4 regions of the Streptomyces sp. 135 genome follow, and region 1 is predicted to be linked to each of the others. Evidence: riboswitches for the same ligand, from Rfam matches in the RefSeq annotation. Region 1 holds a riboswitch; each other region holds the start of a gene.
The links. A riboswitch is a leader RNA that binds a small molecule or an ion and turns the genes downstream of it on or off. The one in region 1 is predicted to bind cobalamin.
Positions count from the first base shown of each region.

Region 2: it holds a riboswitch for cobalamin, as region 1 does, so the genes downstream of both, cobN (cobaltochelatase subunit CobN) here and KKZ08_RS14590 (ABC transporter substrate-binding protein) in region 1, are expected to answer to the same signal.
Region 3: it holds a riboswitch for cobalamin, as region 1 does, so the genes downstream of both, KKZ08_RS25625 (ribonucleoside-diphosphate reductase subunit alpha) here and KKZ08_RS14590 (ABC transporter substrate-binding protein) in region 1, are expected to answer to the same signal.
Region 4: it holds a riboswitch for cobalamin, as region 1 does, so the genes downstream of both, KKZ08_RS10705 (ABC transporter substrate-binding protein) here and KKZ08_RS14590 (ABC transporter substrate-binding protein) in region 1, are expected to answer to the same signal.

Region 1 covers NZ_CP075691.1:3,246,658-3,250,751, reverse strand. Annotated here, with positions in the region: gene KKZ08_RS14600 (amino acid permease) at 160-1,665, shown strand; gene KKZ08_RS14595 (M67 family metallopeptidase) at 1,752-2,174, shown strand; cobalamin riboswitch at 2,147-2,297, shown strand; gene KKZ08_RS14590 (ABC transporter substrate-binding protein) at 2,340-3,320, shown strand; gene KKZ08_RS14585 (iron ABC transporter permease) at 3,401-4,094, shown strand, end outside.
Region 2 covers NZ_CP075691.1:6,599,634-6,603,727, reverse strand. Annotated here, with positions in the region: gene KKZ08_RS38740 (cobalamin biosynthesis protein CobG) at 1-1,230, opposite strand, end outside; cobalamin riboswitch at 1,362-1,481, shown strand; gene cobN (cobaltochelatase subunit CobN) at 1,518-4,094, shown strand, end outside.
Region 3 covers NZ_CP075691.1:5,635,675-5,639,768, reverse strand. Annotated here, with positions in the region: gene KKZ08_RS25635 (sodium:solute symporter) at 1-1,275, shown strand, start outside; gene KKZ08_RS25630 (GNAT family N-acetyltransferase) at 1,353-1,856, shown strand; cobalamin riboswitch at 1,908-2,048, shown strand; partial or broken gene KKZ08_RS25625 (ribonucleoside-diphosphate reductase subunit alpha) at 2,181-4,094, shown strand, end outside.
Region 4 covers NZ_CP075691.1:2,366,750-2,370,843, reverse strand. Annotated here, with positions in the region: gene KKZ08_RS10715 (helix-turn-helix domain-containing protein) at 1-820, shown strand, start outside; gene KKZ08_RS10710 (VOC family protein) at 817-1,305, shown strand; cobalamin riboswitch at 1,313-1,499, shown strand; gene KKZ08_RS10705 (ABC transporter substrate-binding protein) at 1,583-2,593, shown strand; gene KKZ08_RS10700 (iron chelate uptake ABC transporter family permease subunit) at 2,620-3,615, shown strand; gene KKZ08_RS10695 (ABC transporter ATP-binding protein) at 3,612-4,094, shown strand, end outside.

The sequences.
Region 1 (4,094 bases):
AATCTTCACGACCGCTCGGTGACGCCACCCATGTCATCGAGGGCGCTCTGGCCGGCAGACCGCCGGTAGCACTCCATACATATCCGGGGGGATCAGGACCTGATCCGCAGCCATCAACGCGGTACGCGGGCGCGGATCAACATGGAGAAAGGCGTCACCATGACCTCAGTGCAGGTCGAAGAGCAGTACGACGGGCACGACGGCAATGGTGCCGTGCAGGCCGCGGGCGGCCCGTCCGGCGAGGGCGAGGGCTACCAGCGCGGTCTGGGGGCCCGGCAGATCCAGATGATCGCCATCGGCGGTGCCATCGGCACCGGCCTGTTCCTCGGCGCGGGCAAGGCCATCCACAAGGCCGGCCCCAGCCTCATCCTGGCGTACGCCATCGCGGGCCTCGTCATCTTCTTCATCATGCGGGCGCTCGGCGAGCTCCTCATGTACCGCCCCGTGTCGGGCTCCTTCTCGGAGTACGCGCGCGAGTTCATGGGCCCGTTCTTCGGATTCGTGACCGGCTGGACGTACTGGCTCTTCTGGGTCGTCACCGGCATCACCGAAGTCACCGCGGCCGCCCAGTACATGCAGTACTGGACACATGACTCGTTCCCACAATGGGCGTACGCGCTCGTCTTCACGGTCATCCTGTACGGCGCGAACCTCATCTCCGTGAAGCTCTTCGGTGAGCTGGAGTTCTGGTTCTCGATGGTCAAGGTCACCGCCATCATCGGCATGATCCTGATCTGCATCGGCATCCTCACCATCGGCTTCTCCGACGCCGGTGACACCGCCTCCGTGGCCCACCTGTGGAACCAGGGCGGCTTCTTCCCGAACGGCATCGGCTCCACGCTGATGACGCTGCAGATCGTGATGTTCGCCTTCCTCGCCGTCGAGCTGGTCGGCGTCACCGCGGGCGAGTCCAAGGACCCGAAGACCGTCCTGCCCAAGGCCATCAACACCGTGCCGTGGCGCATCGCCGTCTTCTATGTCGGCGCACTGATCATGATCCTCTCGGTCGTGCCGTGGACGCACTTCAAGCCCGACGTCTCGCCGTTCGTCGCGGCCTTCGAGAAGATGGGCCTCGGCGTCGGCGCCGCGATCGTGAACTTCGTGGTCCTCACCGCCGCGCTCTCCTCCTGCAACTCCGGCATGTACTCCACCGGCCGCATGCTGCGCGACCTCGCGCTCAACAGCCAGGGCCCGAAGGCCTTCACCAAGCTCACGAAGAACGGCCTGCCGCTGGTCGGCACCACGGCCTCCGCCGCGTGCATGCTGGTCGGCGTCTGGATCAACTACCAGTGGCCCGGCAAGGCGTTCACCTACGTCGTCTCCTTCGCGACCATCTCCGGCATGTGGGCCTGGATCATGATCCTGGCCTCCCAGATCCGCTACCGCCGCAAGGCCGACCGCGGCGAGCTGCCGCAGTCCACCTTCCGGGCGCCGGGCGCCCCGTACACCAGCTGGTTCGCGCTGCTCTTCATCGGCATGGTCATCGTCCTGATGGGCATCGACAAGGACAACCGGATCTCGCTGTACGCCGCTCCGGTCTGGATCGCGATCCTCACAGTCGCCTACCTGGTCCTGAAGAAGCGCAACCCGCAGGCCGCCGCGTTCACCAAGCGCAAGATCGGCGCCGCCGCCACCTCCGGCAGCGAGCCGGTCACCAAGGACTGACCTCCTCGCAGAGGCCGCTGTCCAGCATGTGGGCCCGCCCGTACCACACTTCGGTACGGCGCGGGCCCTCTGCTTATCCTGGCGCCATGCTGACCATCACCCAGGCCCTCCACGACCAGATCGTCGCGCACGCGCGCCAGGACCACCCCGACGAGGCGTGCGGCGTGGTCGCGGGCCCGGCGGGCACCGGCCGCCCCGAGCGCTTCATCCCGATGCTCAACGCCGCGCGCTCGCCCACGTTCTACGAGTTCGACTCGGGTGACCTGCTCAAGCTCTACCGCGAGATGGACGACCGCGACGAGGAGCCCGTGGTCATCTACCACTCGCACACCGCGACCGAGGCGTACCCCTCCCGCACCGACATCACGTACGCCAACGAACCCGGCGCCCACTACGTCCTGGTCTCCACCGCGGACACCGACGACGCGGGCCCCTTCCAGTTCCGCTCGTACCGGATCGTGGACGGCGAGGTCACCGAGGAAGAGGTAAAGGTCGTACAGGCATACTGAGCTTTACCCACGAGGGCGGCAGGACCCAGGAAGCCGGTGCGAACCCGGCACGGTCCCGCCACTGTGACCCCGCCCCTCACCCGGCGGGGGAGTCAGGTACTGACCTGCCGCCTTCCTCCACGCAACGCAGGGGACGCGGAAATCCCCTGGAGGAGGCAGTACGTCATGTCCCGCGCCCTTCGCGTGCTCACCGCCGCGGCCCTGCTCGTCCCGCTCGCCGCGTGCTCCACCTCGTCCGGCGACCGCTCGGACAAGCCCGCCGCCAAGGCCCCCGGCTTCCCGTACACCGTCACCAACTGCGGTGTGAAGACGACGTACGACGCACCGCCCGAGCGCGCCGTCACCATGAACCAGCACGCCACCGAAGTGATGCTGGAACTCGGCCTCAAGGACCGCCTGGCGGGCACCGCCTACCTCGACGACAAGGTCCTGCCGAAGTACGAGAAGGCGTACGAATCCCTCCCCGTGCTCGCCAAGGAGTACCCCTCCTTCGAGAAGCTGCTCTCCGCCGACCCCGACTTCGTCTACGGCGGTTACGCCAGCGCCTTCCTCGCCGGCGACGGCCGCAGCCGCTCCGCGCTCGCCAAGTCCGGGATCAAGAGCCGCCTCAACGTCGAGGGCTGCGCGAAGCGGGCGGTCACCATGGACGACGTGTACCGCGAGGTGCGGGAGGTCGGCGCCACCTTCGGGGTGCGCGAGCGCGCCGAGAAGTGGGTGAGCGGGGCGAAGCGCGAACTGGCCGCCACCGTGCAGAAGTCGAAGAACTCGCAGAACTCGAAGAGCGGGAAGCCGGTCTCCGTCTTCGTCTACGACAGCGGCGACAAGACCGCGTTCACAGCGGGCGGCCGCGGCATCGGCAACGACATCATCGAGCGGGCGGGCGGCCGCAACGTCTTCGCCGACGTCGACAAGGCCTTCAGCGACGCGTCCTGGGAGAAGGTCGTCGAGCGCCGCCCCGAGGCCATCCTCATCCTCGACTACGGCGCCACGACCGTCGCCCAGAAGAAGAAGCGCCTCCTCGACGACCCGGCCCTCGCGGACGTCCCCGCCGTCAAGCACGAGCGCTTCGCGGTGCTGCGGCTGTCGGACGTGGTCACGGGGGTACGAGCGCCGGAGGCGGTGAGGAAGCTGGCGGCGCAGCTGTGACCTCCCACTCTCAGCCCGTCCGGCGTTTGAGGACGAGCCCGAAGGGCGATCGACGGGGGTCGAAGGGGCGGCGCCTCACGATCCTGACGGCACTCACCGCAGCCCTCGCGGCCGCGGTCCTCGCCGGCCTCGCCCTGGGCTCCGTACGCATCCCGCCGAGCCAGGTCCTGGACATCCTCACCGGCGGTGCGGAACCCTCTCCGTTCCGCACGATCGTGCTGGACGTCCGCCTGCCCCGGGTCCTGCTCGGCGCGGCCGTCGGCGCCGGCCTCGCGGTCATCGGCGCCGTCCTCCAGGCACTGGTACGCAACCCCCTCGCCGACCCCTTCCTCCTCGGCGTCTCCTCGGGCGCCTCCGTCGGCGCCGTCAGCGCGATCGTCCTCGGCGGTGTCTTCGGCCTGGGCGCCGCCCTCAGCACCGCCGTCACCATCCCCGCGGCCTCCTTCGCGGGTGCGCTGCTCGCGCTCGTCCTCGTCTACGCCCTGGCCCGAAGCGGTGGCGGAGGCTTCGCCACCGGGCGGCTGATCCTCGCGGGCGTCGCCGTCTCGTACGTGCTCACCGCCCTGACCAGCCTCATCCTCGTCACCGCCGACAGTGCCGACCACCTCAAGGAAGTCCTGTACTGGACGCTCGGCGGCCTCGGCGGCGCCCGCTGGGACATGCTCGCCCTGCCCTGCGCCGTCCTGGCCGTGGGCACCGCCCTCCTGGTGGCGCTGGCCCGCCCGCTGGACCTGCTGCTCGTCGGCGAGGAGGGCGCCACCGTCCTCGGCCTGG
Region 2 (4,094 bases), 3.4 Mb from region 1:
CCCGCACCGCCGCTCGCAGCCGGAGAAGTGGACGGGCAGGCCGCCGGCGCCGGGGACGGCGTCGGCGCGGACGTCGGCGAGGGACTTGGCACAGCCGGGTCGGCCGGTGCAGGCGGAGACGCCGAGCCAGGGCGAGCGGGGGTCGGCGATGAAACCGGCGTCGGCCAGCGCGCGCAGCCGTTCGCGGGCCGCCGCGGCGTCCTCGAAGCCGGGGAGCACGAAGCCGCGCCACGGGTGACGCGCAGTTCGTCGGCCGGGGCGGGCAGCAGGGCCCGCCACTGGGCGGCGCCCACGCGGCCGAGGGGCGCCGACGGCCACCGCGCGGCCGATGACGCCGGGCAGGTGCGGGGCGGCGCCGGGCGGGCCGGAGGGGCGGCGGCCGGTTCGGCGTCGATGCCCTGCCGCGCCAGCGCCCCGGCGAGGTCGACGGGTGCCCGCGGGCAGCTCCCGGACCCGCCACGCCCCGTTGCCCGCGTCACGCGCGGCGGCGAGGAAGGCCCCGGCGGCGGCGAGAGCGGCACGCGGGGCGGCACCGGCGGAGACCCGCAGGGCGCGGTCACCGACGCGGACGAGCGCCGTGCCGCCCGGGTCCGCGGATGCCGTGCCGCCCGAAGTCACGGGCACGGCCGCTGCCCCGCCCGACTCCCCGCACACGCACCCCGCGCCGCCCGACTCCCCGGACACACACCCCGCCCCGCCCGATTCTGCGATCAAGGTCACATCGCCGCCGAGCCCGGCCACGTCCCCGCGCCCGTCGTCCAGGACGAACAGGAAGCGGCCGGAGAGCGCCGTCGTCCACTCCTCGGCGCAGAGCAGTCCGTCGAGCTCGCGGGCCCACAACTGCACGTCGGCGTGGCCGAGTCCGTCGAGCGTGGCGAGCGGCGAGGCCACGATGTTGCGGACGCGTTCGTGGCGTTCGGAGGGCAGCAGACCCGCGTCCGCGAGAACCGCGGAGAGTTCCGTGCCGCAGCTCGCGCCGAGGCCGCGCAGCTCGATGTTGCCGCGCGAGGTGATGCTGAGGTGGCCGTCCGCCAGGCGTTCCGCCACGTCTGCCAGTATCGCCGCCTGACGGGACGTCAATACACCTGCGGGCAGGCGGAGTCGGGCCAGCGCGCCGTCGTCGGCGCGGTGCAGTCGGAGCGCTCCGGGGCAGGCGTCGCCCCGGTCGCGGACCGGGGTACGTATGAGGGATTCGCCCTGGTTCGTGGAGGTTGCTCGGGTGGGCGGCATGGCGGCGAGCATACCCACGCCGATCCGGCCGGTCGCCTCCCGAGACGGGCCGTCCCGGCAGGTGGCCGCCCCATCGGCGGCGGTCAGGACTTACTATGCAGGCGGCGGGCCGCCAGGTCCGCCGACGCCAGCGACGGCGTGGGTCCGCCAGGACCCGGGGGAGGAAGCCCGGTGCGAATCCGGCGCGGTCCCGCCACTGTGAGCCCCATCCGTGGGGCGAGCCAGGAACTCCTGCCGTCCATACGACCACCCGGGGCGCGGACACCCCGAGGAAGGCCTGCGCACGCATGCTTCTGCTGCTGTCGACCTCCGACACCGACCTGCTCAGCGCCCGCGCGGCGGGGGGTCCGGTCGACTACCGGTTCGCCAACCCGTCCCGCCTGGACCTCACCGAGCTGCCCTCGCTCCTGGCGGGCGCCGACCTCGTCGTCGTACGCCTCCTCGGTGGCGTCCGCGCCTGGCAGGACGGCTTGGACCAGCTCATCGCCAGCGGTCTGCCGGTGGTCGTGCTCACCGGTGAACAGGCGCCCGACGCCCAGCTGATGGCCTCCTCCACCGTGCCGGTCGGCATCGCCGCCGAGGCGCACGCCTACCTCGCGCACGGCGGCCCCGCCAACCTTGAGCAGCTGGCCCGCTTTCTCTCCGACACCGTGCTGCTCACCGGCCACGGCTTCGACCCGCCGGCGCCCGCGCCGTCCTGGGGCCCGCTGGAGCGCACGGCGCGCGACATCGACGGCCCGACCGTCGCGGTGCTCTACTACCGCGCCCACCACATGAGCGGCAACACCGCGTTCATCGACGACCTGTGCCGCGCCATCGAGGACGCGGGCGCCCGCCCGATGCCGCTGTACGTGGCCTCGCTGCGGGCCCCCGAGCCGGAGCTGATCGACGCGCTGCGCCCCGCCGACGCCATCGTGACGACGGTCCTCGCAGCCGGTGGCACCAAGCCCGCCGAGGCCTCCGCGGGCGGCGACGACGAGTCGTGGGACGCGGGCGCGCTGACCGGCCTCGACGTGCCGATCCTCCAGGCGCTCTGCCTGACCGGGTCGCGTTCGGCCTGGGAGGAGAACGACGAGGGCGTCTCGCCGCTGGACGCCGCGAGCCAGATCGCGGTGCCGGAGTTCGACGGGCGGCTCATCACGGTCCCCTTCTCGTTCAAGGAGATCGACGAGGACGGGCTCCCGGCGTACGTCGCCGACGCCGAGCGGGCGGCGCGGGTCGCCGGCATCGCTGTACGGCACGCGCGCCTGAAGCACATCCCGGCCGCCGACAAGCGCCTGGCCCTCGTCCTGTCCGCGTACCCGACCAAGCACTCCCGGATCGGCAACGCGGTCGGCCTGGACACCCCGGCGTCCGCCGTCGCGCTGCTGCGCAGGCTGCGTGCCGAGGGCTACGACTTCGGCCCCGAGGCCGACATCCCGGGTCTCGTCTCCGGTGACGGCGACGAGCTGATCCGCGCGCTCATCGACGCGGGCGGCCACGACCAGGAGTGGCTCACCGAGGAGCAGCTCGCCGCCAACCCGGTGCGCATCCCGGCCGCCGACTACAAGCGCTGGTACGCGACGCTGCCGCAGGAGCTGCGGGACTCGGTCGAGCAGCACTGGGGGCCGCCGCCCGGCGAGATGTTCCTGGACCGTTCGCGGGTCGGGAACGGCGGTGACCCGGAGGGCGACATCGTGCTTGCCGCCCTGCGGCGCGGCAACCTCCTCATCCTCATCCAGCCGCCGCGCGGCTTCGGCGAGAACCCCATCGCGATCTACCACGACCCGGATCTGCCGCCCTCGCACCACTACTTGGCCGCGTACCGCTGGATCGCGGCCCCCGCGGCGGACGGCGGCTTCGGCGCCGACGCGATGGTCCACCTCGGCAAGCACGGCAACCTGGAGTGGCTGCCCGGCAAGAACGCGGGCCTCTCGGCGGCCTGCGGGCCGGACGCCGCACTCGGTGACCTGCCGCTGATCTACCCCTTCCTGGTCAACGACCCGGGCGAGGGCACGCAGGCCAAGCGCCGCGTGCACGCCACGCTCATCGACCACCTCGTGCCGCCGATGGCCCGCGCCGACTCCTACGGCGACATCGCGCGCCTGGAGCAGCTCCTCGACGAGTACGCGCAGATCAGCTCGATGGACCCGGCGAAGCTGCCGGCGATCCGCGCGCAGATCTGGACGCTCATCCAGGCCGCGAAGCTCGACCACGACCTGGGCCTGGAGGACCGTCCGGACGACGACGGCTTCGACGACTTCCTCCTCCACGTCGACGGCTGGCTCTGCGAGATCAAGGACATGCAGATCCGCGACGGCCTGCACGTGCTCGGCACCGCCCCGGCGGGCGCCGACCGCGTCAACCTCGTCCTCGCGATCCTGCGCGCCCGCCAGATCTGGGGCGGCACCTCCGCCCTGCCCGGCCTGCGCGAGGCGCTCGGCCTCGACGAGTCCGCGGCGACGCGCGTGAGCGCCGACGAGGCCGAGGACAAGGCTCGCGCGCTGGTCCAGGCGATGGACGACGCGGGCTGGGACCTCGCGGCCGTCCCCCGTGACCAGGGCGAACAGGTCGCCGCGATCCTGGAGTTCGCCGCCCGCGAGGTGGTCCCGCGCCTGGCGGGCACCACCGCCGAACTGGACCACGTCGTACGGGCGTTGGAGGGCCGCTTCGTCCCGGCGGGCCCCTCCGGCTCCCCGCTGCGCGGCCTCGTCAACGTCCTGCCGACCGGCCGCAACTTCTACTCCGTCGACCCCAAGGCCGTCCCCTCGCGCCTCGCGTGGGAGACCGGCGAGGCCCTCGCCGACTCGCTCATCGAGCGGTACAGGAACGACAACGGCGACTACCCCACCTCCGTGGGCCTTTCCCTGTGGGGCACGAGCGCG
Region 3 (4,094 bases), 2.4 Mb from region 1:
GTGCGCGGGCGCTTCGGGTCGAAGGGGCTCTCGCTGGCCGTCGCGGTCACCGGCATCCTCGCCACGATGCCCTACATCGCGCTCCAACTCGTCGGCATCCAGGCCGTCCTCGACGTCATGGGCGTCGGCGGTGGCCCGGACACCAACTGGTTCATCAAGGACCTGCCGCTCCTGATCGCCTTCGCGGTGCTCGCCGCGTACACCTACTCGTCGGGGCTGCGCGCGCCCGCACTGATCGCGTTCGTGAAGGACGGGCTGATCTACCTCGTCATCGTCGTCGCGATCATCTACATCCCGATCAAACTGGGCGGCTTCGACGACATCTTCGCCAAGGCCGGTGACGCCTTCGCGCAGACCAACCCGACGACCGACAAGCCGCGCGGCGCGCTCGCGCCCGCCGAGGCCGGGCAGTGGACGTACGCCACGCTCGCGCTCGGCTCGGCCCTCGCGCTGTTCATGTACCCGCACTCGATCACGGCGACGCTCTCCTCCAAGAGCCGCGACGTGATCCGCCGCAACACCACCATCCTGCCGCTGTACTCACTGATGCTCGGCCTGCTGGCACTGCTCGGCTTCATGGCGATCGCGGCGGGCATCAAGGTGGACAACGGCCAGTTGGCCATCCCGCAGCTCTTCGAGACCATGTTCCCGGACTGGTTCACGGGCGTGGCCTTCGCGGCCATCGGCATCGGCGCGCTGGTCCCGGCGGCCATCATGTCGATCGCGGCCGCGAACCTCTTCACCCGCAACATCTACAAGGACTTCCTCAAGCCCGACGCGACGCCCGCGCAAGAGACCAAGGTCTCCAAGCTGGTCTCACTGCTGGTGAAGGTCGGCGCGCTCGCCTTCGTCCTCACCATGGACAAGACCGTCGCGATCAACTTCCAGCTGCTCGGCGGCATCTGGATCCTCCAGACGATGCCCGCGCTGGTCGGCGGCCTGTTCACCCGGTGGTTCCACCGCTGGGCGCTCCTCGCCGGCTGGGCGGTCGGCATGGTCTACGGCACGCTGGCGGCGTACGGCGTCGCGTCGCCGACGCAGAAGCACTTCGGCGGCTCCTCCGACACGATCCCCGGCATCGGCGAGATCGGCTACATCGGCCTCACCGCGTTCGTCCTGAACGTCATCGTCACCGTGGCCCTCACCTTCGTCCTGAAGGCGTTGAAGGCCCCGGACGGCATCGACGAGACCTCGCCCGGTGACTACACCGCGGACGCGGGCGACCCGGGTGTCATCCAGGAACTGCCCAAGGCCACCGCGGGCGCCGGGCACTGAGCCCATACCTACCCGCATCGACAGGGCCGCCGGAAATCCGGCGGCCTTTGTCGTACCCGTGTTGCACACTGCGCCTCATGGATACGACGACCATCACGATCAGGCAGGCCCGCCCCGAGGAGTACGAGGCGCTGGGCGCCCTCACCGCGCAGGCCTATCTCGACGACGGACACCTGGACTTCGGGGCGGAGGACCCCTATCTGGACGTGCTGCGCGACGTGGCGGCGCGCGCGGCCGCGGCGGAGGTCCTGGTGGCGGAGGCGGACGGGACCGTACTCGGCTGCGTCACCTACGTCCCCTCCGGCGGGCCCATGGCCGACATAGCGCGCGAGAGCGAGGCGGAGATCCGCATGCTGGCCGTCTCCTCCGAGGCGCGCGGCCGGGGCGCCGGCGAGACGCTCGTACGGGAGTGCGTGCGGCGCGCCAAGGAGGCGGGCCGCACCGGGCTCGTCCTGTCCACGCAGACGTCGATGCACGCCGCCCACCGGCTGTACGGGCGCCTCGGCTTCGTACGGACGCCCGAGCGCGACTGGCGGCCGATCGAGACCGTGCCGCTGCTCGCCTACGCGTTGACTCTCTGAGCCCACCCGACTCCCCCTGCGCACCGACACAAGATGTGGGGCCGCCTCAGGAACCCGACACAAGATGTATGCTCGTGCTCGCTGTCGCCGCAGGGGAATCCGGTGCAAGTCCGGAACTGTCCCGCAACGGTGCATGTGTACGCATTTTGCGTACGCGGAGTCCGAGGACCTGCCGACAGTGCACCCGTGCCGTCCGGCCCGGGTGCCGACCGTCCGGGCCTCGTGGAGTGGGCCGGTGGACGCGGTACGCCGCCCTGCCCGGGTGCGCCCGTGTGTGCCCGCCCCCCTCCTCCTGGCCCAGAGCCGAGCGAGGGAGTGCTCCACGTGACCATCGCGCCTGCCGAACCTGCGTCAGCGCCGTCGAGGCCGACCACCGAGGGTGCCGAGGGAACCGACGGGCCAGGGGCCGCGCTGCTGCGCACCCTGACCGATCTCACCGCCGACCTTCCCGACGCCGACCCCGGCCGGGTCGCCGCCGCCGCGCTGCGCGGCCGCTCCGCCAGGGCCGACGCCTCGGAGCTGCGGGAGCTCGCGACCGAGGCGGCCGCGGGGCTCATCGCCGAGGACCCGGCGTACTCGAAGCTGGCGGCCCGGCTCCTGTCGATCGGCATCCGCGAGGAGGCGGCGACGCAGGGCGTGCGCTCCTTCACCGACTCCGTGGCGGTCGGCCACCGCGAGGGCCTGATCGCCGACCGCACGGCCCAGTTCGTGACGGCGCACGCGGCCCGGCTCGACGCGCTGGTGGACACCGCGCTCGCCGACGGCGCCGACTTCCGCTTCGAGTACTTCGGCCTGCGCACCCTGCACAGCCGCTATCTGCTGCGCCATCCGATCACCCGGCAGGTCATCGAGACCCCGCAGCACTTCATGCTGCGCGTCGCGAGCGGCCTGGCCAAGGACGAGGGCGCCGCGGCCGTGGACGAGGTCGCCGCGCTGTACGGCCTGATGAGCCGCCTGGACTACCTGCCGTCCTCGCCGACGCTCTTCAACTCCGGCACCCGCCACCCGCAGATGTCCTCCTGCTACCTCCTCGACTCCCCGCTCGACGAGCTGGACTCGATCTACGACCGCTACCACCAGGTCGCGCGGCTCTCCAAGCACGCGGGCGGCATCGGACTCTCGTACTCCCGCATCCGTTCCCGGGGTTCGCTGATCCGCGGCACGAACGGGCACTCGAACGGCATCGTGCCGTTCCTGAAGACCCTGGACGCCTCGGTCGCCGCCGTGAACCAGGGCGGCCGGCGCAAGGGCGCGGCCGCGGTCTACCTGGAGACGTGGCACTCCGACATCGAGGAGTTCCTCGAACTGCGCGACAACACCGGTGAGGACGCGCGCCGCACGCACAACCTCAACCTCGCGCACTGGATCCCGGACGAGTTCATGCGCCGGGTCGCCGCCGACCAGGACTGGTCGCTGTTCTCCCCGGCCGACGTGCCCGAGCTCGTCGACCTGTGGGGCGAGGAGTTCGACGCCGCCTACCGCGGGGCCGAGGCCGCCGGGCTCGCGAAGAAGACCATCCCGGCCCGGGACCTGTACGGCCGCATGATGCGCACCCTCGCGCAGACCGGCAACGGCTGGATGACGTTCAAGGACGCCGCCAACCGCACCGCCAACCAGACGGCGGAGCCCGGCCACACCGTGCACTCCTCGAACCTCTGCACCGAGATCCTGGAGGTGACGGACGACGGCGAGACGGCGGTCTGCAACCTCGGCTCGGTGAACCTCGGCGCCTTCGTGGAGGACGGCGACCTCGCCTGGGACCGGCTCGACGAGACCGTCCGCACCGCCGTCACCTTCCTGGACCGCGTCGTCGACATCAACTTCTACCCGACCGAGCAGGCCGGGCGCTCCAACGCCAAGTGGCGCCCGGTCGGCCTCGGCGCGATGGGCCTCCAGGACGTCTTCTTCCAGCTGAAGCTGCCGTTCGACTCCCCCGAGGCGCGCGCCCTGTCCACCCGGATCGCCGAGCGGATCATGCTCGCCGCGTACGAGGCGTCGGCCGACCTCGCCGAGCGCGAGGGCCCGCTGCCCGCCTGGGAGAAGACCCGCACCGCGCGCGGCGTGCTGCACCCCGACCACTACGGCGTCGAGCTGACCTGGCCGGAGCGGTGGGCGGCCCTGCGCGCCCGTATCGCCACGACCGGCATGCGCAATTCGCTCCTGCTCGCCATCGCGCCGACCGCCACCATCGCGTCCATCGCGGGCGTGTACGAGTGCATCGAGCCGCAGGTCTCCAAC
Region 4 (4,094 bases), 880 kb from region 1:
CATGGTCGTCTCGGCGGTCGGCTACCGCACCGCGGGGCAGCGGCTCGCCCTGCACCGGGGCCTGCCGTCGCCGTACCTGACGGTGATCTTCTCCCTGGACGGGGCCATCGCCACCGGTGGTACGCCGGCCCAGGCGACCGGCGCGGACGCGGTCCGCACCGACATCATCGTGGGCGGCCTCCACCAGAGCCCCGCCTACGTCGTCCAGCCCGAGCACGAGGCCGGCGTCCAGCTCGCCGTGCACCCGCTGGCGGCCCGCGCGCTCCTCGGCCTGCCCGCCGGTGAGCTTGCCGGACAGCTCGTCGTCGGCGGCACCGACGTGCTCGGCGCGGGCGCCGCCGAGGTCCGTGAGCGGCTGTGCGCCCTGGAGGCCTGGGAGGACCGCTTCGCCGTCCTCGCCGACTACCTGAGGCGGCGCGCGGACCGGCCCGCCGGAGCCGTGCGCCCCGAGGTCGCCGAGGCCTGGGCCTGGCTCGCCCGGCACCGCGGCGCCGGCACCCTCGGCGGCCTGTCCCGGCACGTCGCCCTCAGCGAGCGCCGCCTGACCGCCCTCTTCCGTGCCGAGACCGGGCTGAGCCCCAAGCAGGCCGCGCGCCTGATGCGCTTCCAGCACGCCAAGGCGGCCGTGACCCGCGCCGTCGCGGCGGGCGACCCGCCGGACCTCGCCCGGGTCGCCGCCGACACGGGCTACTACGACCACTCCCACCTCGTACGGGACTTCCGGCAGTACACGGGGGTGAGCCCCACGGGCTGGCTGGCCGAGGAGTGCCGGAATATCCAAGCCGGGGCGCACGCCGGAGGCGAAGAGTGGCAGACATGAACACCACACCTGACACCACACGTGACACCACACCTGATACCGCGCCTGACACCACACACCACGAGCCGCTCACCACCACCCCCGCCCCCACGACCTGGCCGTGCCTCCAGGCGCAGGACGCCCCCGCCCTGATCGACTTCCTCGTCGACACCGTCGGCTTCCTGCGCACGGCCGTGTACGAGGACGGCGGCCGCGTCGTCCACGCCCAGCTCGACTGGCCCGAGGGAGGCGGCGTCATGCTCGGCTCGTACGACCCCGGGACGGCCGCCGAGACCTGCGGGAAGCCAGGCACCTCCGGCGCCTACGTCGTGACCGACCGGGTGGACGACCTGTACCACCGCCTCCGCGAGGCGGGCGTGAAGATCACCGGAGACATCGAGGACAAGCCGTACGGCAGCCGCGAGTTCGGTATCCGGGACCCCGAGGGAAACCGCTGGTCCTTCGGCACCTACCGGGGCGAGCCGAGGCCGGGCCCGGGCCGGTGAAGGCGCGTGATAACTTGCGCAAGCCAGTCAAACCCACACCTGGGCCAGGGAATCCGGTGGAAATCCGGAACTGACGCGCAGCGGTGAGGGGGACGGGCGGGGCCACGGCCACTGGGCGTCTTCGGACGCCTGGGAAGGCGCCCCGTCCGGTTCGATCCCGAGTCCGAAGACCTGCTGGCGCCTCCGCTCGCACACCGGGCGGCGGAGGCCGTGACGCAGACCAGGCTCCGCGTATGAGCCGTGACACTCAAGGGATCGCGTGTCCTCGACAGCCCGTATGTCCGCCGTGCTCTGTACCGCACTGCTCGCGCTCACCGCCTGCGGCGGAGGCTCCGCCCAGAAGTCCGCGGGCAAGAGCGCCGACGGCTACCCCGTCACCGTCGCCTCCTGCGGCAAGGAGGCCGAGGTCCAGGCCCCGCCGAAGCGCGCCGTCTCCCTCGACCAGGGCTCCACGGAGATCCTGCTCTCCCTCGGCCTCGCCGACCGCATGGCGGGCACCGGCACCTGGACCGACCCCGTCCCGAAGCACCTGGAGAAGGAGAACGCGAAGGTCGAGCGGCTCGCCGACCGCTATCCCGCCCTGGAGAAGGTCCTCTCCAAGGAGCCGGACTTCGTCAGCGCCTCCTTCCTCTACACCGTGGGCAAGGGCGGCGTCGCCGACCGCGCGAAGTTCACCGAACTCGGCGTGCCCGTCTACGTATCGCCCACCGACTGCGCGGGCAAGGACAACGACGGCGGCGGCGACGGCAAACGCGTCAAGACCCTCACCATGGACACCGTCTACGGCGAAGTACGCGACCTCGCCCAGGTGTTCGGCGTCGAGAAGCGCGGCGAGAAGCTGATCGCGGACCTGAAGGGCCGCGTCGCGAAGGCCACGAAGGACATCGACGCGTCCGGTGTCTCGCTCCTGTACTGGTTCGCCAACTCCGACGCCCCGTACATGGCGGGCTGCTGCGGCGCCCCCGGCATCATCACCCGCGAACTCGGCGCGAAGAACGTCTTCGACGACACCCGCGAGGAGTGGCCCCAGATCAACTGGGAGACCGTCGCCGACCGCGACCCCGACGTCCTCGTCATCGGCGACCTCACCCGCAAGTCGCAGTCCGCGGAGAGCGCCGCGGCGAAGATCAGGTTCCTGGAGTCCAACCCCGCGACCAAGAACCTCACCGCCGTCAAGAAGAAGCGCTACGTACTCCTCAGCGGCCAGGCCATGAACCCCACGATCCGCACGGTCGACGGCATCGAGCAAGTGGCCGCCGGGCTGCGGAAGTTCGGGCTGGCGAAGTGAGCCCGGCCGCCCCCGCCCGGCAGGGGCTGCTGTGGCTGGCCGGCGGCGCCGCGCTGGTCCTCTCGGTGGCGGTCGCCGTCACCATCGGCCCCGCCGACATCTCGGTCCCCGACGTGTTCTCGGCGCTCGCCGCGCACCTCGGCTGGGGCGAGGCACACCTCACCCCCATCAGGGACGGCATCGTCTGGAACCTGCGGCTGCCCCGCACCCTGCTCGCCGCGGTCTGCGGCGCGGGCCTCGCGGTCTGCGGCGCGGTCATGCAGTCCCTGCTCCGCAACCCCCTCGCGGACCCCTTCGTGCTCGGCGTGTCGTCCGGGGCGTCCACCGGAGCGGTCGCGGTCGTCGTCCTCGGCGTCGGCGGGGGAGCGCTGTCGATCTCGGCGGGTGCCTTCGTGGGCGCGCTCTGCTCGTTCGCGCTCGTCCTCCTGCTGAGCCACACACTCGGCGGCACGACGGACCGCGTCGTCCTGTCGGGCGTCGCCGCGATGCAGCTGTTCTCCGCGCTGACGTCGTTCGTCATCCTCACCGCGGGCGACGCGGAGACCACCCGCGGCGTGCTGTTCTGGCTGCTCGGCTCGCTCAGCGGGGCGGGCTGGACGGATGTGTGGCTCTGCGCGGCGGTCCTCGCCGCGGTGCTGCTCGTCTGCCTCGGCCACGCCCGTACGCTCGACGCCTTCGCCTTCGGGCAGGAGGCGGCGGCAACACTGGGCGTACGGGTGGCCCGCACCCGCCTGGTCCTGCTCTGCGTGACGGCGCTGCTGACCGCCGTCCTGGTCAGCTCGGCGGGCGCCATCGGCTTCGTGGGCCTGGTCCTGCCGCACGCGGCCCGCGCCTTCACCGGCTCGGGGCACGCCCGGCTGCTCCCGGTCACGGCGCTCACCGGCGCGGTGTTCCTGGTCTGGGTGGACACCCTGGCCCGAACGGCCCTGGACCCGCAGGAGGTCCCGGTGGGCGTCGTGACGTCACTCATCGGCGTACCGGCGTTCGTGGTGGTGCTGTACCGGACACGGAGGGCGACATGACGACGTACGAGGTGACGGCGGACGCCCGGGGCGGTCTGCGCGCCGACCGGGTCACCCGCGAGGCCGGCGGTCGGCTCGTCGTCGACGGCGTGAGCCTCGCCCCGCCGCCCGGCACCACGGTGGGCCTCCTCGGGCCCAACGGCTCCGGGAAATCCACGCTCCTACGCATCCTGGCCGGCGTCCTGGCTCCGGCCTCAGGAGTGGTCACCCTGGACGGCCACCCGCTGCCCGACACCCCGCGCCGCACGGTGGCACGCCGTATCGCGGTGGTAGAACAACACGCGACCACACAAACCGAGTTGACCGTACGAGACGTCGTACGCCTCGGCCGCATCCCGCACCGCCGCGCGTGGTCGGCCCCCACGCCCCACGACGAGCGGGCCGTGCGCGAGGCCCTGGCGCGCACGGGCCTCACCGACCGCGCGGCCCAGTCCTGGCACACGCTCTCCGGCGGCGAACGCCAACGCGTCCAGATAGCC